Regions from separate parts of the Exiguobacterium sp. s145 genome, predicted to be linked through region 3. Evidence: riboswitches for the same ligand, from Rfam matches in the RefSeq annotation. Region 3 holds a riboswitch; each other region holds the start of a gene.

Region 1 (7,235 bases), on a different contig from region 3:
TTAGTTTTACGAAGGAACATGAATTTTAGAAGAATTAAAAAGTATAGGTTGTTGTTGTTCTTCTTACTTTTTCATCTAGTATTTATAAGTACTAGGATATGGAGTGTTTTGATTAAGCAATCTAGATTAAACGGTCAATCATAAGCAGATGATTCATTTGCTCATGAGATAGAATACTAATTTTTGATTGCAATCTGGTGATGAGAATATCTAATAAGAACGCAATATTTTTTGAGTCCTTGAATGACTAAATCATTCAAGGACTTTTTGTTTTCCCATATTTATCATTCATACATATAAAAATAAGTAATCAAAAAAAAGAACTATTGAGAACGACAATACAGTGACAAAAGAAAACCAATAAAAAAGCGTTGACATCTAACTGTACTGACCATATCATACAGTTATAAAGTGTATTACTGAATTAATACAGCGTTCACGAGTGAGGTGATGTTATTGCATTTTAATAAACGGATTCCCATTTACCTACAAGTATTGGATTGGTTCAAAAAACGTATCGTCATGGGGGAGTTCAAAAGAGGAGAGAGTATCCCTTCACGGCGAGCGCTAGCTGCTACGCTTAAGATTCATCCGAATACGGCACAAAAAGTGTATAAGGAATTAGAAGAACAACAACTAATCACGACCGAGCTTAATGTACCGAGTAAAGTGACGATGGATCAATCCGTCATCGATCAAGCAAGAACAGAACTTCTTGACAATACGGTCACACAATTTGTCGAGTCGATTCGTGCACTACAGATTTCGCTAGAAGAGGGCCTCATTAATTTTGAAAAAGAATACACCATTCGAAAAGGGAGTGAGCTAGATGCTTGAAGTCCGCGGATTACAAAAATCATATGGTCAAAAAAAGAATGTCTTGAACGATGTATCGTTCACTGTTCCGCTGAATCAACTGACTTGTCTGATTGGATTAAATGGAGAAGGGAAGTCTACCATTTTAAAAGCCATTATAGGTTTGATTCCAGTAGATGCTGGGACCATTACGATAGACGGAGAAAAGAAACAAGATTGCATCACCTTCGTACCAGATTTGTCCACGATGCCAAGTTATATGAGTGTAGGAGAAGCAATCGCTTATATGCGCGACTATTATCCGGATTGGAATCCACAAGTAGCGAATGAGTTAATGGGCTTCTTTAAGCTAGTTCCGACAGATCGAATTGCCAATTTATCTAAAGGGAACAAAGCAAAAGTTAATCTGTTGATTGGCTTCGCGATGAATCGTCCATACTTATTGCTCGATGAACCATTAGCAGGCATTGATTTATTCACAAAAGAACAAATTGCTTGGATCTTCTCGAGTCATTATATGGAGGGCAAAGGCATCTTGATGACGACGCATGAAATTGCGGAAGTGGAACATCTGATCGATCGCGTCATCTTTCTCCAGGACGGTACGATCATCCAAGAGGAAGACTCAGAAGAAATGCGAGAACTTTACGGGAAATCAGTCCAGGATCGAATGAGGGAGGTTTATCAGACATGAAGAAATTCTTAATGCTGTCGAACGAGGAAATTAAACGAAGTCTTAAACTATATATGACGATTTTGATGACGCTGATTATCATCGAAATTACATCCGTCGTGTATCAGATTCTTCATTATCAGTCCAAAATAGAAGATTTAATGCAAAAAGAGCGACTCACAGAAATGCAAGCTGTTGAGCAACTGAATGGTCCATTGACGTTTGGTGACGCGACGAACTATTTCAAGTATGTGATTACACTCGGCATTATGTTTACGATTTTGTACGCTTTTCAGATTTGGTACCGCGATTGGTACGGCGAATCGAAATACATCTATCGTTTATTGATGTTACCAGGTAAACGCATTACGATACTACTCTCCAAACTAATGACAGTGTTGATCTTTGTTTGTGGCTTCCTAGGGATCCAGTGGGTCATTATCATCTTAAGTCATCCGATTTACGAATTGCTATTACCCGACCACTTACAAGTAGTATCAAAAATTACTGGAGAGTCGACAGCAATCAACATGCTCTACACCTTTAACATCATTGACACTTTCGTCATTTTAGCACTCGCGCTCTTCGTCATCACGATCATCTTCCTGTTTGTCTTGACAGAGCGGTCTTATCGGAAAGGAAAGGCGTTACTGACGATTGCCAGGGATGTATCCCTCTTGATTGTGCCATTCATCGCATTGCGTTACGTATTTGATGCAACGAGCATACTCGTTCCGAATCAACAAGTGTTCGTTTATCTATCCTTTATTCTCGCCTATTTTGTATATGTGAGTTGGAAGTGTATTCAATTACTAAACCATAAAGTATCTATCTAAGAGTTAGAAGGAGGAAGCCATGAGACGATACAAAGAAATGATCATCGTTGGGGGCATTGCTGGAGTGACCTTACTCAGTTATTTTGGTTATGCCGCCAGTATTAAAGGATCGGACTATGAGGTCGAAAGTTTACAAAAAGGAACTGCTGAAGAGCTGAAGAGGATCAATATTGAGGTTGAAAATGGAGACATCAAACCGACTCAATACAATGTTCAATTAGACGGTCAGATCACTAGTGAATCGCAGAACTATATCACAAGCTTGTTCAATAATTACGCAGCTGACTTTCCATCCGATTTCTATCGCTTCATTTCAAAAGAAGACGTATTTACGAGTGAGATCGGTCCACGGACGTACGGCATTAAGATGAATGAATCAAAGTTAAACTACCACTCTTATGATAAAAGTACGCAGAAGCAGTTCAAAAAAACATTCGATTACCGTCTCGCTGTACCTGATCGCGAAACGTCTGATGTACGTGTTTTTTATCAGGATGGTATGAACGTATACGTTCAGTGGGATGATCACAGCACGAAAGAAAAGTCGACAGTTCTGTTACTCAACCTTGCAAGAGGAAAGGTCGAGATGCTTCAATCCAAGCAACTTAAAAACAATCGAGAACGGCAGTATGTCGTCGTCAATCCTTATGGAATCGTCTACCGCGAAATTACGTATGACGCGGAAGGGGCAGAAAAAGACAGTGCTTACTATTTAGATAACGGTAAAAGCATCAAGCGTCTCAAAGCACTCGACGCTTACGCAGCAGAGGGCAACTTCAATACCGCTGACGATAATCAATCGTTGATCGCTTATGGGGTGTTTGATTCAGAAAATAGTAAAAGCATCAAATGGAGTACTTATGACTTTAAGACGAATCAAGTCAAGCAACATGAAGTGGAAGGGCAACATACTTATCGTTTCAATGGCTCCTATACGATGATTGCGCAGGATAAGCTATACCACATCGCTAACATCAATGACTCAGACTTCCAGGTCACGGTAGTCGATACGAAAAATGAAACGATTACGTACCAAGGGATCATCAAAGATAAGAATTCTAAAAAAAATCGTCTGATACAAGATGTGACTGTATTGGAGTAATCCTTATCGGGTGATGAATCTGTCTTTTGCGTTTGATATTTAAAGAGGTACTGTTAACGAGTCACTGACATCATCATTGACAGGTGTTTGGAAGACCACTAAAGTGAAGATAACTTAAATAGAATCACTAGGGGTGTTATTAAACTGAGATGAGTAGCTACTCAAACCCTTTGAACCTGAACTAGGTCGTACTAGCGTAGGGAAGTGTAGACTCTGATGAACAAGCGGAGACGATTGTGTCGTTCTTTGCTATGTGATTATTTAGATGTGCGCAACTTTCCTTTTGGAGAGTTGCGCTTTTTTATTTACTACTTCGCTATTTAAGTTTCAAAAATTGATGGAGGAGTGGGGAACAATGACCAGAACGGTTTTAGTAACGGGAAGTAGTCGAGGATTGGGGGCGACGATTGCAAGAGTGTTGGTGAACAACGGATTTAAAGTCGTAATTAATTACTATAAAAGCAAGAATGCGGCAGAGAAACTTGTAAGCGAACTGGGAGTAGAGAATGCTATTGCCTTGTATGCGGATGTCACGAAGCGACAAGATGTCGAGCACTTGATTCAATCAGCCACTACGCATTATGGACAAATCGATGTTGTAGTCAATAATGCATTAGTAGATTTTAAATTCGATCCGATGGCACAAAAAGCGTTTATCGATTTAAACTGGGAAGATTACCAAAAACAACTGGATGGAACACTGAAAGCGGCATTTCATGTCACCCAAAGTGTCTTGCCACAATTCATTGAACGAAATATCGGTAGCATCATCAGTATCGGAACAAACCTCTATCAAAATCCAGTCGTTCCCTATCATGAATATACGACAGCAAAGGCAGGTCTGATTGGCTTTAGCCGTAATCTAGCAGCGGAATTAGGTCAATACGGCATAAACGTGAACGTAGTGTCCGGCGGGTTGTTGAAAGTGACTGATGCTAGTTCTGTAACCACCGCTGAAGTATTCGATTTAATTGCCCAATCGACACCGTTAAAAAGAGTGACGAGTCTAGAAGAAGTAGCACAGTTGGTCGCTTTTTTGGCATCAGAAGCAGCGTCTGGGATTACTGGCCAAAACTTAACCGTAGATGGTGGGTTAACGATGAATTAAAACAGATGTGTTAAAAAGATTGACTATTTATAGGAGAAGGGAGTCATGAACTGAAGATGACGAACAGGAATCAGTTAAATATCGGCGTGTTGTTATATGGATGTGGTCATCACCAAGCCGCATGGTTAATGCCCGACTCTAAAATTGAAGAGATCGGAGAGAGTAGCTATTATCAGCGATTGGCTCAAATAGCAGAATCCGGTTATTTGGACGCTGTATTTTTTGCTGACAATCAATCTTTTCCGGCTGCAAATGCGACTGATTTACCCGCCTTTTGGTTGGATCCTTTAATCAATTTAACGGCTATTTCTCAAGTAACTAACCACATAGGATTAGTCTCAACGATATCAAGCACGTTTTCAAATCCATATACGGCAGCGAGACAATTGCTAAGTCTTGATCACGTGACTAATGGGCGTGTAGGGTGGAACTTAGTGACTTCGATGACGGACTGGGAAGCATTAAATCATAATATGGATGCATTACCTACAAGGGAAGAACGGTATAAAAAGGCGGAAGAATTTGCGATTTTGATGGAGAAGCTATTTTTATCGTGGGATCAAGATGATTTTCTTTCAGATCGATTAGTTAACCGATTAATTGATCCTGAAAAAATTCAACCTATCCATCATACTGGGACCTATTTTAGCGTAAAAGGTCCTTTATCTACTCCGCGTAGCCCCCAAGGGAAACCAGTAGCTATGCAAGCGGGTGCGTCGGAACAAGGGATTGCCCTTGCATCAAGACATGCAGATGCCGTCTATTCTGTGTCATGGAATTTTAGACAAGCGCATGCATTTCGGGAGAAGCTGCAGGGGAAAATCAAACAAACTGAGTCACCAAATCGGAAGATTAAGATATACCCAGGCTTAGTGACGTATGTCGGGAAAACACGAGAAGAGGCATTAGCCAAAAAAGCCGAACTAGATGAAAAATTACCGTTTGAAAATGCGTTGAAACAATTGAGCTTCTTTTTGCAGCAGGACTGCTCCACATGGGATCTCGAAGCAAAGATACCGGTCTTACCATCAATTGAAGAGTTTTCAGGACCCATTGGACGCTATCAAACGATTCTAGAGATTATCGAAGATACGGATCCTACACTAAAAGAACTGCTAGGTTATCTGGCTGCGGGAGGAGGACACTTGACATTGATTGGTACTCCGGCAGAAATTGCGGATCAGATGGGATTTTGGTTTAACGAGGGAGTGGCAGATGGCTTCAACTTAATGCCGCCGTCACTACCATCGAGTTTAGAAGATTTTGTAGATATGATTGTTCCTGAGCTTCAAAAAAGAGGATTGTTTAGAGAGGCGTACCAAGGGACTACACTTCGAGAATATATAGGTTTAGATAATCCTTTATGACGCAACTGATTTAGAAAGCAATAAAAGTATAAATAAAGTACCTATGATTCTAAGATGTATCAAGTTAAGAATTAGGAAGTCGTGCTATTATTTATCTATTTAATAGCTTATATAATATGATTAAGCACAAAAAGTTATACCACATCGCTCGCATTAAAGATTCAGATATCTAAGTTACCGTAGTCGATACGAATAATGAATTGTTATCATGTAATATAATTTGATCAACACATATGAGATTTAGTAATGAAGAATTTATGAATGTTTGCAAATGCGATGAATATACCATTATTTTTAATGAATCTAGTTGCAAATTAAATAGAAATATCACATCGAAGTCTATTTCGGCCAATAACATAAGTGAAAAGTTAGCTTATTATTATGGTGAACTTAATATGATCCATCCGTTCCGAGAAGGGAACGGACGTACACAGAAAATGTTTATTGAAAAAGTAGCAGATAAGCTGGGTTACTCTCTCCAGTTAGAAAAGGTAGACTCTAAGAAATTACTCGAGGTGACGATTGAGTCAGTAAATGGAACTGGAAGACCTTTGAAAAAAGTCTTTGAAGAGGTAATTGTAACCAAACACTTCAAAAGTCAATCTGATCAGTCACATATAAATAGTAAAAGTATTACTTCAACAAATGTAAGCAAAAACAATTATGATTTAGAAAGATGAGCTAAAAAGGAGGGACTAGTATGGATGCGGTCAAGCGATTGAAAGAAGATATTGAGAATAGTGCAGATTGGAATGTAACTATTACAGTTAGTAAAAAAGATCTCGAGAAACTAATTCGTGCGTACGAAGAATTAAAAAAGCAATCTAAGCAAGAGGATAAAACTAAAAAATAAAAAAATGTTAAAGGACTGAGTCAAAGCTTCTTAAGAAGTGAATGATTTGGTTCTATTTTTATAAAAAAATATTATGAGGACTTATGTACTGTTTTGTAGAATCGCACAGTATGGGAATATCAGTGTTTAAAATGTATACCATGTTTTATGCTGGAGCATAAAACATGGTTGTATGAGTGTAAAAGATAACTCCAGCTAAAAAGACGAAATCATCTCTCAGTCACCTTTTCTGTAGTAGATTCAGCCCCTTCAGTTCTGTCTTCAGGACTTTGCCGCGGAGAATCATGAAGTGTTTCAATGTCGAAATGACAAGCTAACACGTGTCCGGTCCGTTCGTGAGGACTGTCTAATGGTTCGGGAATAACCGAGATATTTGACGAACAAGTAATCATGAACTCCTTCATGCGCCTCGATTCCGCGAACTGGTTCATATGTTCAGATACCTCTTCTGTGTAATGAACTGTGACCAACAGCTCTGGG
Region 2 (7,235 bases), on a different contig from region 3:
TAATCAAGAAGGACAAAAAATTTCCAAGACTCAGCAAGAAGTTAACCGCTTGGACGAAGCATTAAACGAAAAAATGTTTGCAGTTGAAACAAAAGACCGTCAGATCAAAGCAACTGAAGCAGAAATCGTTGAACTTGGAAAGCAGATCGAAAAGTACAAAGCGAAATTAAAACGCCAAGAAAAACTGCTTGGTGACCGTCTTCGTGTCATGCAAGAAAATGATGGGAACTCCATTAAATGGGAAGAAGTCATTTTTGGATCAAAAGATGTCGGGGATCTGGTCAGCCGCGTTTTAGCGGGGAAATCCATCTCACAACAAGATGATAAAATGATTACCGATTATCAAAACACACAAAAAAAATTAGCAGCTGCTCAACAAGAATTAAAAGATAAAAAAGCAAAACTTGTGACGGAGAAACAAGAGTTGAAACGTCAACAAGCGGAACTTGAGCAACAGCTCAAAGAACGTAACAAACGCTTAAAAGAACTCCGGAAACAGAAAAAGAAATTTGAAACTCAGTTGATGGATGCAAAAGAAGTACAACAAATTTTGATCGCGCAAGAGCAAGCAATTGCAGCTGAAAAAGCAGCTCGCGAACGTGAAGCACGAATCGAAAAAGAGCGTCAAGCGCAAGCGGCACGTGAAGCAAAAGCACGTGCAGAAGCACAGGCAGCACAAGCAGCAGCGGCTCAAAAAGCAGCAGCTGAACAACAGGCGGCAGAAGCAGCCGCTGCTAAAGCAGCAGCCAAAGCGGAACAAAAATCGTCAACACCTGCTACGTCGACGAAACAATCTACGCCATCTGTGACTGTGCCGAAAGCAGCACCGGCACCAACACCGGAACCGGCAGCACCAACACCTGCTCCATCATCTTCTTCTATGTTTATTCACCCGACAAGTGGATCAATCACACAAGGATATGGTTCAGCAAGCGGTTCGAACGGTTATTCTTTCCACAATGGAATTGATTTCGGAGCGCCGGTCGGTACGCCGATTGTTGCAGCAGCAACAGGAACGGTTATCACTGCATCAAGTGGTGGTCCGTACGGTAATCATGTCATGATCGCACACCAATTAAATGGAAAAACATATACAACGGTTTACGCGCATATGAGTTCATTAAATGCACATGCTGGACAACGTGTCAGTCAAGGACAACAAATCGGTGCCCTTGGCAGCACAGGGAATTCAACAGGCCCGCACTTACACTTTGAAATTCATGTAGGTGGTTACAGCTACAGTGCTTCAGGACCGGCGAATTCTGTAAATCCAATGTCGATGTTATAATTACGGAAAAAGCGATTGCTATGGCAATCGCTTTTTTTTGTGTGTCTTGATCAAAATGAAAAATGTTATATTACAAAAAAACGCTTTCACTTGAAACATAAATGAAATTTTACTGAAACTATTACGATGCTATAATCAATCTCAGACATAAATACTTTGAATTAACTACTTTTCAAATAAGAAATCATACATAAGTGAGGAAATGAGACATGTTAAAAAAATTGTTGTCAACGGTATTGTTAGGAGTGTTGCTCGTATCAACTGCGCCGACTTCTGGTCATGCTGCAACGATTAAAGAAAAGAAATCTCAAAATGCGACAGAACAGCGTCGATTGGAAAAAGCCATTAAAAAGCAAGAAGCCAAAATATCGGCGGAACAACGCGAAATCAATAAAATTGATGCAGCGATTAATGAAAATATTTTCCGGATTTCCGAAAAAAATAAGCAGATTAAACAACTAAACCTTCAGATTGAAGATCTGGAAGCGGAAATCGTCCGCTATGAAATCATGCTCACACGTCAAGAAGAGTTGCTCGGAGACCGGTTACGTGTACTTCAAGAAAACGACGGTAATTCGATCAAATGGGAAGAAGTCATTTTTGGTTCGAAAGACCTGGGGGATTTATTCAGCCGTGTCATGGCCGGTAAAAAAATCGCCGAACAAGATGATAAAATGATTTCTGCTTATTTGGAAACACAGGAAAAGCTGGCGGAAATGAAAAAGAACCTCATCACTAAAAAAGAAGAGCGTGTTCAAGAAAAAAAATCATTGCTCATTCAAAAGAAACAATTAAAACAACAGATGAAAGAACGGAGCGCAACCCTGAAAAAATTACGTAAAGGGAAGACGAAGTTTACGACAAAACTGTTGAGTGCCAAAGAATTACAGGCGACTTTAGAAGCTCAAGAAAGAGCGATTGCGGCAGCAAAAGCAGCAGCGAAAGCCGCCGCAGAAAAAGCGGCGGCCGAAAAGGCAGCAGCGGAAAAAGCAGCAAAAGCAGCAAAAGAAGCAGCAAAATCAAAGCCTGAATCAAGTGAATCAACGGTTGTTCCGACTCCTGTCAGCAGTGGACCGACCGGATCGGCGAAGTTTGTTCGTCCGGCTTCGGGTGGTGTCTCACAAGGATTCGGACCGGCCAGTGGAGCGAACGGTTATACTTTCCATAACGGTGTCGATTTCAGCGGACCTGTCGGATCGCCAATTCGTGCGGCGGCTTCCGGAACAGTCATTACGGCCTGAAGCGGCGGACCTTACGGGAATCACGTCATGATTTCCCATTTCCTTGACGGTCAAGTGTATACAACGGTGTACGGTCATATGAATTCGTTATCGGTTTCAGCAGGTCAAACGGTCACTCAAGGTCAAAGGCTTGGTACTCTTGGGAGTACGGGTAATTCGACAGGACCGCATTTGCACTTTGAACTGCATATTGGTGGATATCAATATAGCGCGTCAGGACCTGCTAACACGGTTAATCCACTTGGATACTTGTAAAAACGAGCTTCGGCTCGTTTTTTTGATGGTGCTGTGATACAGTGAAAAAGAATTTAAATTACGAGCAACTAGGGGAGCTGGAGGAGTCCGGCTGAGAGGAAAACCATTCTGTTTTCGACCCTGTCACCTGAACTGGATAATACCAGCGTAGGAAAGTTGAGATCGAAGACATGATTACTTTAACCGGTGAACCTGGTTATTCATGGCGTCGTCTGCTTTTTTACAGCGGACGGCGCTTTTTGTTGTCCGTTTTCTCCTTATTTGCTCACGGGAAAGTGAGGAATTGGAATGAAACACGTATTAACGATCGCCGGATCCGACTCCGGTGGCGGAGCGGGAATTCAGGCGGATTTAAAAACATTTTCAGCACTTGGTGTATATGGCATGAGTGTCATCACGGCGATTACGGCACAAAATACATTGGGTGTTCAAGCGGTTGAAGACGTCTCTCCCGAACTTGTGGAGGCACAGTTAACCTCGATTTTTTCAGATATCCGTGTCGATGCCGTCAAGATTGGAATGGTTTCTAATCAGGAAACGATTCAAGTGATTGCCCGACAACTGGAAAAGTATCCTCTGCCGATTGTTCTTGATCCGGTCATGGTCGCAAAAGGTGGCCATGCTTTGTTACAACCGAATGCGGAACAGGCATTGCTCGAACAGCTGTTACCACTTGCGACCCTTGTGACACCGAATATTCCTGAAATCGAGCGGATGATCGGTGGAACCGTCCATTCACTTGCTGATATGAAGCAAGCAGCGGTCAAGCTGATTGAACGACAAACAGGAGCTGTGTTGCTCAAGGGCGGGCATTTGGAAGGGCAAGACGCCACTGATCTTTTATATACGGACGAACGGTATGTTGTCTTTGAACAAGAACGGATTGAGTCCCGTCATACGCACGGGACAGGCTGTACGTTGTCCGCTGCTATCGCTGCCAACCTGGCTCTTGGTCATTCACTGGAAGACAGCGTCCGTTATGCGAAACGTTATGTGACCGAAGCGATTCGTCACGGTTTTGCTCTTGGACACGGAATTGGACCGACACATCATTTTCATGAACTTTGGAGGGATACACATGCTACGACGCATCCATGATAAAAAACCATTAATTCATCATTTAACGAATACCGTCACGATCAATGATTGTGCTAATATGACACTTGCGCTTGGAGGATCTCCTGTCATGGCAGAGGACCTGCTCGAAGTCGAAGAGATGGTTGGTCTTTCAGACGCCGTCGTGATTAATACAGGAACCATCAATCCGGACATGCGCAAAGCACAGCTGCTAGCAGGGAAAACGGCTAACCGGCTGGGGAAACCGGTCATTTTGGATCCGGTGGGCGCGGGAGCCACGACATTAAGAACGGATTTTATGAAACAACTGATGGAGGAAATCACCTTTACGGTCATCAAAGGAAATGCTTCGGAAATTAAAACGTTGCTTGGACAGGCTGCTCGAACGAAAGGGGTCGATGTGGCGGAAGGAGAATCACTCGATCTTCAAAGTGTTCACGCCTTCGCTTCCCAGACGAAACAAGTCATCGTCGTCACCGGACCCGTTGATTTTGTGACAGATGGAGTCCGTCAACATCATTTGGACGTCGGAACAAAACGACTCGGCCAAGTGACGGGAACAGGATGTATGACCGCTTCCTTGATTGCGACTTTTTTGGGAGCAGGATACGATCATTTCGACGCAGCTGTATTTGGGACGTACGCCATGGGAAAAGCAGGGGAAACGGCCGGAAATCGTCCTGGTATCGGCAGTTTTCGGACCGGATTGTTTGATGCGGTCAGTCTGATGACAGAGGAAAGTTTGCCGGAGGTGCAGATGAATGGACAGTGAATACTTGATTTATGCAGTGACGGATAGACGTCTGCACCCGCATCTTCCCTTGGAGGATGCTGTCGAAGCAACGATTAAGGGCGGTGCAACGATTGTTCAATTACGGGAAAAAGAGATGTCGGGTAAGAATTTTCTCGAATCAGCCGTTGTACTGAAGGATCTGACTGCCAGTTATAATATTCCGTTGATTATCAATGACCGGATCGATATCGCTTTATTAGTCGAAGCGGGCCTGCATATCGGTCAAGATGATATTCCTTTAACGGAAGCACGTCGATTGTTACCGACGGCGACGATCGGTGTTTCCGTTTCAACGGTCGAACAGGCTGTGGCAGCAGAGCAGGACGGTGCAGATTATTTAGGAGTCGGGTCACTTTTTCCGACGGCGACGAAACAAGATGCGACATTCATGTCACGTGTGACATTAGAGCAAATCAGGAAAGCCGTTCGCATCCCGTTAGTAGGCATCGGTGGAATTAGCGAAACAAATGTATCGTTACTTGATTCTCTCGTAGATGGATATGCCGTGGTGTCCGCTTTGTTTGCCAATCCGGAAATTGAACGAACGACGAAAAAGTTTAAACAGACCGTCGAACAAGTGCGTCAGAGCGTTTCAGACAGGGTATAATCCTTCTAGAGGTGATGGTCGTGAAATGGCAGTCTGTTCGATTTCGAGGACGATGGATTCGATATAAAATCGAACCGCAAATCATTCGAGTCGAAAATCGCGGGAAATATCATTTAGGGGCAGCTCTATTTCCTTTCCCGAATCGTTATTCCTATCAACTGGCGGTCTTATTAAAGAATAAATACCAGCAACAGTATAAACGTTCCTTACTCATTCAAACGAGTTCCATCGCAACGGAAATCTGGGGACACACACATCTGGACATTTTTTACCGGATGCTGCTGCCGCTTCCGTTACCCCGTTTTTTACGGAAACGTTACCAGGAGCGTTTGAAAAGTACAGGTGTGATTGATATCGGTGTACGTGCCGTCGATTCCAATCGTATCGTATGGGATATCGGAAATTTTTTGGGCGGTTGGTTCTTTTATGCCGTCTCAAGACGAAACCGTGACAAATGAACAGGTCTGCTTTCCGCTTTGGATGAACGGGAAGCAGACCTGTTTTGTTTTTCGATGTTCAGTTACCGGATTTAAAGGAGTCAGTCGTTGGAGTCTTGGAGTGATTTCCTTGCAATTCATTTGAAACGATGGTGGAATTAAAGGGAAAGAGGTGATGACTGTGGATGCACCACGTTGTGAAACGATTGCGATTGATCAGGTACGTGCGCAAGAGATTGAGCAAGTCGTCGATACGATTCCGACGACAGATATCGGAAAGTTATTCAAAGTCCTGTCAGATGCCACGCGTCTGCGGATTGCTTACGCCTTAACGGTAGAAGAGGAACTTTGCGTCTGTGATGTCTCGGCTTCGGTAGATTGCTCGATTGCAACAGCTTCTCACCATCTCCGCACCTTGCTGAAACAAGGTTTGGTGAAATATAGAAAAGAAGGTAAGGTCGTCTACTACTCGTTGGACGATCACCATGTCTCATCGCTCGTCCATCTGGCCATGGAGCATGTAAACGAGGGGAAAGCGTCCTCATAAGTCTGCTCCATCACAAAAACAAACACGCATCGTTCTTACGGACGGTACGTGTTTGTTTTGTTTTCGAGAATTGGTTTGGACCGGTGAAATAAAATAATGGTCGTTGCGATTAACAAAAAAGCTAAAATGGATAAGCTGAAGCACATCCGTTTATATTCTGCCGTCATTTCAGTAGTCAATTCCAGTTTTTGCTCCAGATCACGATATAATTTGTCTTTGATCTGCGACAGATCTTCAAGAATTGTTTGAGTCGTTTGAGTCGTTTGTTTCGCCAACTTTTTCGCACGTTGCGGATGATCTGTTTCGTAGACGGTAAACACCTCTTGAATCTCTTCTTCCCACGCATTGTTGCGTGACAATAAATCTTTTACTGCCCCGGGGGTCTGATTGGAGGAATTCAGTAATCGTCGTAAATCATGAACTTTAGAGGTGGAAAAATAGTATTGTTCGATGTAACGATCATCTTCGTATAATAGCAGTCCCCGAACAGCATTCGCCCGGTCGCGATTATGCTCTATCAGTTGGTCCACTTGTTTAATCATTGGAATGTCCTGTGTATGCATCTCTGCCGTCAGCTTCGAAATCGTACGATACCCGCTGAGAGCGTAGAGGAGGGGGATCGAGGCAAACAGGCTGACGACTAGAATAAGGATGATGCGGTGACGCCATAATTGATTCATACAATTCGTCCTTTTTTTTACAAAACGTAATGTCATTAGCTTAACCACTATTTCCCAAAAAGTGAAGGATTCTTCAGAAAAATGTGGAACATTTTCTTTGGATTCGCGTATTATACACAAAAAAACCGCTACAACGAGTGTAGCGGCGACAGAATTAAGGCTATTAAAAAGAATAGGAATGCTCTTTATAGTTACCGAAGACCGTGTGAATTTCAGAAAATGTAACAAAGGCATTTGATTCGACGGAGGAAACAATTTCCTGAAGCTTAAGAATTTCATTGTTCTGAACAACGACATAGACCATCTTTTT
Region 3 (7,235 bases):
CCCGGATTCGGGAACGACTGGCAGCACGACAACGTGCCCACTTTCTGCTGACGGGTGAGACACCGGTTGAGGACCGGGTCGCACTGTGTGAAAGGTTTAATGCCGGTGAAGTTGATCTCTTCCTGATTTCCTTGAAGGCCGGCGGGACCGGTCTGAATCTGGCGACGGCAGATACCGTCATTTTGTACGACAGTTGGTGGAATCCGGCCGTCGAGCAACAAGCGGCTGACCGGGCTCATCGATTGGGACAGCAGTCACCGGTCGAAGTGATCAAGCTGTTGATGACCGGAACGATCGAGGAAAAGATGGCGGAATTACAAGATCGCAAAGCGACGATGATTGATGCCGTCTTATCGGATCAGAAGCCGGATATTTTAACGATTCGTGAACTCGTCCGTCTGCTCGATTCCCCCGCTTTTATCGATTCAGCAGGTGAGTAACCACACAAATCAAAGAAAATCTTAAAAAAATGAAGGACCTTCAATCCGTTGTCTATCAACAGGTTTGAAGGTCTTTCGACAATCAAATTCAGAAAAAAAGGTTTTAACTTTTGAAAGATAGGGGTATATCTACATTAGCACCGTATAACACGGTCGCTTTTCAATTATTGTTTCTCAATATCAGCGTAATGACCTGGGAGAGAAATGCTACTTACTCACTTCGTTTTTCATTTCTGAATGAAATCCAGTTGAACTAGCATTTAGCGCATGAATTTCTGTTGGAACCTATTGTTCCACTCCTACATTCATTACCTTTTGAGGGCTATACCAAATTCAAGGGGGAAATGAACATGTCAGTAACATTAAAAGTAGAAGAACGCGAAGTACGCCCGCGCTCACTTAGAAAGCAATTACGTCATGAAGGAAAAGCTCTTGGTGTCGTGTATGGCTACAAAGTGGAAAGCACACCGATTTCATTCGACGAAAAAGAATTGGTCAAAGTTGTCCGTGATCACGGCGAAAACGTCTTGGTTGCTCTTCAAATCGGCGGTAAAAAGGTCAACACATTGATCAACAAACTCGATATGGACATCTTTACACCAACAATCAAACACGTTGAATTCATCGCTGTTAAAATGGATGAAGAAACAGAAGTCGAAACGGATATCGTCCTGGTCGGCGAAGCAGCTGGCGCGAAACTTGGCGGATTCCTTTCACAAACACTCTTTAAAGTAACAGTTGCCGCAACACCAGATAAATTACCGGAACGCATCGAAGTGGATGTAACGGAACTTGCAATCGGAGATTCGATTACAGTCGCTGATCTTCCGGAAGAAAAAGATTTCCGTGTCGTCACAGAAGGTGACATCCAAGTTGCAGCGGTCGTTGAATCGACACTTGAAGCTGAACTTGAAGAAATCGAAGAAGCAGAAGCTGAGGCACAAGCAGCTGATGCGGATACAGCGACAGACGATTCAGAACAAACTTCTGAAGAGCAAGCTGAAGAAAACAAAGAAGATAAAGAGTAATCTTTTCTCCCCTCCCCTCGTGGGAGGTTTTTTTATGCATATTGACAAGTCGCGGCGACAGCCGTACAGTGAAGAAGGTACACATCATTGACACATCCACTAGGGGAGCCCGCTCGGCTGAGACGATTTACTTCGGACCCTTTGAACCTGATCTAGTTCATACTAGCGTAGGAAAGTGGAGCGGAATCCTCGTGCTCTTTTTCTGCATCTTGCAGGTTACACGACCGCTCTCTTTTCATAGAGGGCGGTCTTTTTTGTGGTTTCTTTGTGGGTGTGCATTCAAAGGAGAAGTGATTATGAACAGTTGGAAAATGAAAGAAATCATCGTCATGATGATGCTCGCCGTAGCTTGTGGTGTCCTCTACTTAGGATGGTCGACGTTATGGTTGCCGATCTCGGCCATCTTTGGACCGGTCGGAGCAAACTGGATGTTCGGCATCTGGGTCATCGCCAGTCCCCTTGTCGCCTACATCATTCAAAAACCAGGCGCGGCATTGATTGCAGAAGTCGTCGCTGCTGCCGTCGAGTTGTTTACAGGGAGTCACTTCGGTTTATCGGCTTTATTGATTGGACTTGCGCAAGGCATTGGCGCTGAGGTTGCTTTTCTGTTAGTCGGCTACCGGAACTTCAACACCTTCACCTTGATGCTGTCGGGCATGTTTGCGGCTGTCGGAAGTATGGTCTATAGTCTGGTCGTCAATGGGTTCGCCTACTATACGACGACGACACTGCTATTGACGTTTTCCCTGCAACTGGTCAGTGGGGCATTACTTGGCGGATTGCTCGCGAAAATCATCGTCGACTCACTCGTCAAGACGGGAACGCTGAACGGTTACGCCGTCGGACGACAACAGAAACGGCGGGCTGCCTGATGTGGTGCCGGAATCTGACCGTCCGCTATCCGGATCAAGACCGAGATGTTTTAAACGACTTGACCGTGTCGCTCCGGCAAGGAGAGACGACCTTATTGATTGGTCCGAGCGGCAGCGGCAAAACGACCTTCTTGCATACGCTTGCCGGTCTGATGCCGGAAACGATTGAGGCGGAAGTCACCGGTGAATGGCGCGCAGACGGAACCGTCGGCATGCTGTTTCAACAGCCGGACGATCAGTTTTGCATGCAGACGGTCGGGGCGGAAATCGCCTTCAGTCTGGAAAACCGGAGTATTCCCCGCGATGAAATGGAAGAACGAATCAGAACGGTGTTGAAACGGGTTGGACTCGACCTCGCCTTGACGACGCAAATTGCCGGACTGTCCGGCGGGATGAAACAACGGCTTGCTTTGGCCTGTGTGTTGGCACTCGAACCGGACATCCTGTTACTCGATGAACCGACGGCGCAACTCGATCCGCACGGCCGCCGATTGATGATGGAGCTGATTGAAGAATTGCATCACAATCCGAACGTGACACTGGTGTTGATCGAACATCAACTGGAAGAATGTGTGACGTTTGCTGACCGTGTGTTGGTCTTTCGGGAAGGACAGCTGAGGCTTGACGGTTCCCCGCTTGAAGTCTTCGAAGAGAAACGGGAGGAACTGATCCGGCACGGTATCATGTCGCCATTGCTCTATCCTTATACACTCGAGACGATTCCGCTGACGGTCGCAACAGCGCGGTTTCTGAATAACCCGCCCGTCGCAAGACGTCCGGTGGCAAACGAAACGACGTTTGATTTGACCGATGTGACGATCACGCATGGCAAACGGGTGATTCTCGACCGGATTTCGCTGACCGCGTCCGCCGGAGAATGGATCATGCTCGTCGGACGCAACGCTGCCGGTAAAAGCACCCTGCTTGAGACGCTGGCAAAACTGTTGCCGGCGCAAAGCGGGACGATCAAGCTGTTTCAGACACCTTTGAAAAAATGGCGGGACCGGACGTTTTACCGGCAAGTTGGTTTCGTCTTTCAGCAACCGGAGTTTCAATTTCTGAAACAGACGGTCGCCGATGAACTGGCCATCAGCTCTCCGTCAACGGCACGAAGTCAAGTAGCTGACGCCCTGCAACACTACCGTTTGGAGGATGTCGCCGCTCAGTCCCCGCTTGCACTCAGTCTCGGGCAAAAAAGACGCTTAAGTGTCGCGACGATGTTGCTGGAACGAAAAGCTGTCCTGTTACTCGATGAACCGACCTTCGGACAAGATGCTGAGACGACCGCTCAGATTCTCGATGTGTTACACCAAGCCCGGGAAGCGGGAACTACGCTGATCATGGTGACGCACGACATGGAGCTGGTCTACCGTTACGCCGACCGCGTTGTCGTCATCGGCGAGAAGCACATTCAATTTGACGGGGCACCGGATGAATTGTTCCGGAACGAATCATTGCTTGAGCATAACCAGTTGATCCGCCCGGTATCGGTACGCTATCAGCAACTCGAGGAGGTGAAACACCGTGCAGGAAAACAATTCGCTGCTCGCACGCCTTAATCCCGCCGTGAAGCTCGGAACACTGGTGTATGTCATGCTGTTGCTGATTACGACGTCACGTCTGCCGGTGACAGTCGCCTTGCTTCTGTTTGCAGCCGTCGGTGTAGCCTGTTCCGGATGGAAGCTGTCCACGCTGGTCTTCCGTCTTGTGCCGTATACGGTATTATTTTTGCTGACGTTTTGGATGATGGCGGCGTTCGGAAAAGGGGAAACGGAACTGTGGGCGTTCGGTTGGTTCCGGATCACGGAAGAGAGTCTTGCTCATGCCTGGCTGGTTGCAACGCGGATGCTGGCTTTTGTCCTGCTGAGCATAACGTTCGTCGCAACGACCGATCCGACCCGGTTCGTCATGAGCCTGATTCATCAATGCCGGCTACCGGTCCGTCTGGCTTACGGATTTTTAACCGGACTTCGCTCCATTCCGATTTTCCGTCAGGCGATCCGGACCATCCGTCAGGCACGCCGAATCCGGCAACAACGGTCGATTTGGCCGTGGCAGACATTTTTCGCAATCAGTCTGCCGCTGTTTACGACGAGTATCATCCGCTCGGAACGGATTGCGATTGCGATGGAAGCCCGTCAGTTTCGGGTCGAACGGACCTATTATGTCCGACCGGTCGTCACCCGCGTTGATGGATTGTTTTTCGGTCTCGTCTGCATCATCACGACGTCGCTTCGCCTTTTTGTCTGACAAGCAGAAGATTATGTCCACTCAGTTGAGGGAATCATATTCTCAGATGCAGAGAATTCAAAAAAAGCAGGTGAATGTCGTGAAGCGAATGGTCTTAGTCGGCGCAGGTCATGCGCATTTAGAATGCATAAAACAAGGGAGTCATCCGGAAATCGACTGGATTGTCGTCACCCCCTCCCGTTATCAGTATTATTCCGGCATGTTCTCCGGATTAGCAGACGGCACCTATACACTCGACGAAACCCGCATCGATGTCAAAGCATTATGTGAACGGCACGGTAAGACATGGATTGAGGACCGGGTCATGCGGATCGATGCCGCGGGCAAACAGGTCATTTGTCAGTCCGGACGGGTCGTCCCATATGATATCGTGTCCTGCAACATCGGTTCGAGCGACTGGGAAGCAAGCACCCCGATTCATGTCACGATCAAACCGAACTATCGGGTGGAAGATGCGTTCCAGACGTTCCGGAGTGCCGACTCCCCTGTCATCGTCGGCAGTGGTGCAGCGGCAGTCGAGATGGCCGCATCCTTTCAGTCAAACGGTACACCGGTCACCCTGATTCATGAAGAGCCGTTGCTCAGCGGTCATCCGGCAGGTCCGGAACTGGCCGCGCGACTCGATCAGCTGGGCGTCAACCGAATCGTGGACCGGTTCGAAACGCTGGACGGTCAAACGGCGCACTTGCGGTCCGGGCATTCCATTGAGACAGATGCCGTCTTATTTTTAGGCGGCGCCAGTGCAACCGAACTGTTCCGGGCATCCGACTTGTACTGTGATGCGCGCGGATTTTTACTGGTGCACGAGACACTGCAGTCGCTCGAGGATCCGTCGATTTTTGCCGTCGGGGACTGTGCGACTCTGACCGCATACCCGGAAACACCGAAGAATGGGGTGACGGCGGTGCGCCAGGCTCCGCTGTTGCTTCAGAATTTAATCCGGTTCGTGAACGACGAACCGTTACGGACGTTTCGACCGCAACGGTATTATTTGACGCTGCTTGCACTCGGTCATCGCCAGGTCACCTTGCTGTACGGCCGATTTTACCGAACCAACCGGCTCAGCTGGTACTTCAAACAATGGATCGACCGACGATTCATTAAGAAATATACGGTCTGAATCAACAGGCAGAAAGGTGAATCGCTCATCTTTTCTGCCTGTTTTTCGTTTAGGGAATATGTTTAAAAAAAGGAAGATGATCTCGTGAACATGGTAATATAATGGATAATTCATTAAAGGAGGAATTATCATCAAGAATAATGTACGGATTCTCGCGCTTCTATCCAGCATCGTGTTAACCGGCTGCGGGCAAGAACGTTTGCTGGATCTTCAGCCTGTCCCTTCCAATTGGTCCGCCTATTCCTTTGTTTCCGACGAATACTCGGATCAGGAAGTCCCCGTTGAACAAAAGAACCAAATGTTGCGGACCTGTATGCAGAACAAAACGGTGTCTCTTCCGAAATCATATCGGACATTAGAGACATTTGGCATGTTTTTTACGTTAAATAATCTGGGAATTGCGCCGTTTCCGACCGAGATTGTTTATTTGGCACAGGGCAATCAGATGTACCTGTCATGTCGCTCGCCGAAGACACAGGACTTGCGTGTCCATCCGGTGAAAGCGTCGGACCATCCGTGGGTCCGCTTGACGAAGGATTCGGATCATGTCGCCCTTCAAGCACCCGTCTCGATTCCGTTGACAGAAGAACAAATGGACCGACATGTATCCGTCAATCAGGAAATGAGCGTAGACAATGAATTTGCGAAGGATTTGAAGCCGTACCATGCGTTTCAATTGCCGATTTCGGGACAGTTGTTGTTTGTCATGACAGAGTCCGGTCAAGAACACATCATTCGAAACATTCCGCTGTCGTCCCTTCACCAGCAAGGCGAGTTTTATTTGGTGAGCCGCCGTCATATCGACGGATCAACGTCCCGCTCGTTGACTTTTTCACGTGACGGTTGGGACATGACGGATCGACAAATCATGACAGCCGACAAATCGACCCGGATCAAAACGAAGCAACTTTCCTTGCCGAAAACATTACCGGTCAATCAAACCGTTCCCTTTGTGAACCTTCAAGTCGTAAAAAAAGAACGGGTAGTGGAAGAAAAGACGCTGTCCGTTCGTTATCGGCCGCTTTACCGTCCGGTCAAGGAATACCAACTCGAAGATGAGCCGCACGGAATCACGGCTTACTTCCATCCGACGATGAAATCGTTTGAACAGGCGAAATTAAGTGAGATGGTCATTCTGCCGGAGCGGCTTTCCCGGGCGATGACGGAAGAGTTAAAGGCGGTGACGTTGGAAGATCCGCGAGGTACACGCACACCATTTTCTTATATGACATTGCTTGAATACGGCAACACGCAAACGTTTAACGTGTATCTGAAAAAACGTGCGAATAAGACGGACCTTTATTTGCAGGATCAACGGACGAAAAAAAGTGCCCGATTGTCAGGTGAGTTGGCACGCCAAGTCAGCGAACAATTAGAAGCACCTTAATTCGGAACAGTTCCAGACGTTATCCTTTCCGAGATCTGATAGTTTCATTCAAAAGACGCAAACTCAAAAAGAGATCAGGGTGACAGATTTGGAATCTGCCACCCTGATCTTCGTAGAAACGGACTTTTATGACCGATA

The links. Region 3 has a riboswitch for thiamine pyrophosphate ahead of KNQ07_RS02925 (ECF transporter S component). Riboswitches for the same ligand answer to the same signal wherever they lie in the genome.
Region 1: another riboswitch for thiamine pyrophosphate. It lies ahead of KNQ07_RS11905 (3-oxoacyl-ACP reductase); the one in region 3 lies ahead of KNQ07_RS02925 (ECF transporter S component).
Region 2: another riboswitch for thiamine pyrophosphate. It lies ahead of thiD (bifunctional hydroxymethylpyrimidine kinase/phosphomethylpyrimidine kinase); the one in region 3 lies ahead of KNQ07_RS02925 (ECF transporter S component).

Annotation. Positions count from the first base shown of each region.
Region 1 is NZ_JACSMV010000016.1:31,253-38,487, forward strand. Features, by position in the region: gene KNQ07_RS11885 (GntR family transcriptional regulator) at 451-837, shown strand; gene KNQ07_RS11890 (ATP-binding cassette domain-containing protein) at 830-1,510, shown strand; gene KNQ07_RS11895 (hypothetical protein) at 1,507-2,325, shown strand; gene KNQ07_RS11900 (hypothetical protein) at 2,345-3,427, shown strand; TPP riboswitch at 3,547-3,647, shown strand; gene KNQ07_RS11905 (3-oxoacyl-ACP reductase) at 3,783-4,535, shown strand; gene KNQ07_RS11910 (LLM class flavin-dependent oxidoreductase) at 4,592-5,902, shown strand; partial or broken gene KNQ07_RS16340 (Fic family protein) at 6,160-6,339, shown strand; gene KNQ07_RS16345 (hypothetical protein) at 6,340-6,582, shown strand; gene KNQ07_RS11920 (hypothetical protein) at 6,603-6,755, shown strand; gene KNQ07_RS11925 (hypothetical protein) at 6,965-7,235, opposite strand, start outside.
Region 2 is NZ_JACSMV010000023.1:14,831-22,065, forward strand. Features, by position in the region: gene KNQ07_RS13890 (murein hydrolase activator EnvC family protein) at 1-1,288, shown strand, start outside; gene KNQ07_RS13895 (murein hydrolase activator EnvC family protein) at 1,498-2,529, shown strand; partial or broken gene KNQ07_RS16155 (M23 family metallopeptidase) at 2,551-2,784, shown strand; TPP riboswitch at 2,845-2,955, shown strand; gene thiD (bifunctional hydroxymethylpyrimidine kinase/phosphomethylpyrimidine kinase) at 3,073-3,882, shown strand; gene thiM (hydroxyethylthiazole kinase) at 3,863-4,633, shown strand; gene thiE (thiamine phosphate synthase) at 4,623-5,261, shown strand; gene KNQ07_RS13915 (hypothetical protein) at 5,276-5,719, shown strand; gene KNQ07_RS13920 (ArsR/SmtB family transcription factor) at 5,880-6,245, shown strand; gene KNQ07_RS13925 (CHASE3 domain-containing protein) at 6,281-6,925, opposite strand; gene KNQ07_RS13930 (YitT family protein) at 7,089-7,235, opposite strand, start outside.
Region 3 is NZ_JACSMV010000002.1:17,927-25,161, forward strand. Features, by position in the region: gene KNQ07_RS02915 (DEAD/DEAH box helicase) at 1-440, shown strand, start outside; gene KNQ07_RS02920 (50S ribosomal protein L25/general stress protein Ctc) at 791-1,468, shown strand; TPP riboswitch at 1,560-1,659, shown strand; gene KNQ07_RS02925 (ECF transporter S component) at 1,765-2,340, shown strand; gene KNQ07_RS02930 (ABC transporter ATP-binding protein) at 2,340-3,899, shown strand; gene KNQ07_RS02935 (energy-coupling factor transporter transmembrane component T family protein) at 3,865-4,590, shown strand; gene KNQ07_RS02940 (FAD-dependent oxidoreductase) at 4,679-5,710, shown strand; gene KNQ07_RS02945 (hypothetical protein) at 6,081-7,097, shown strand.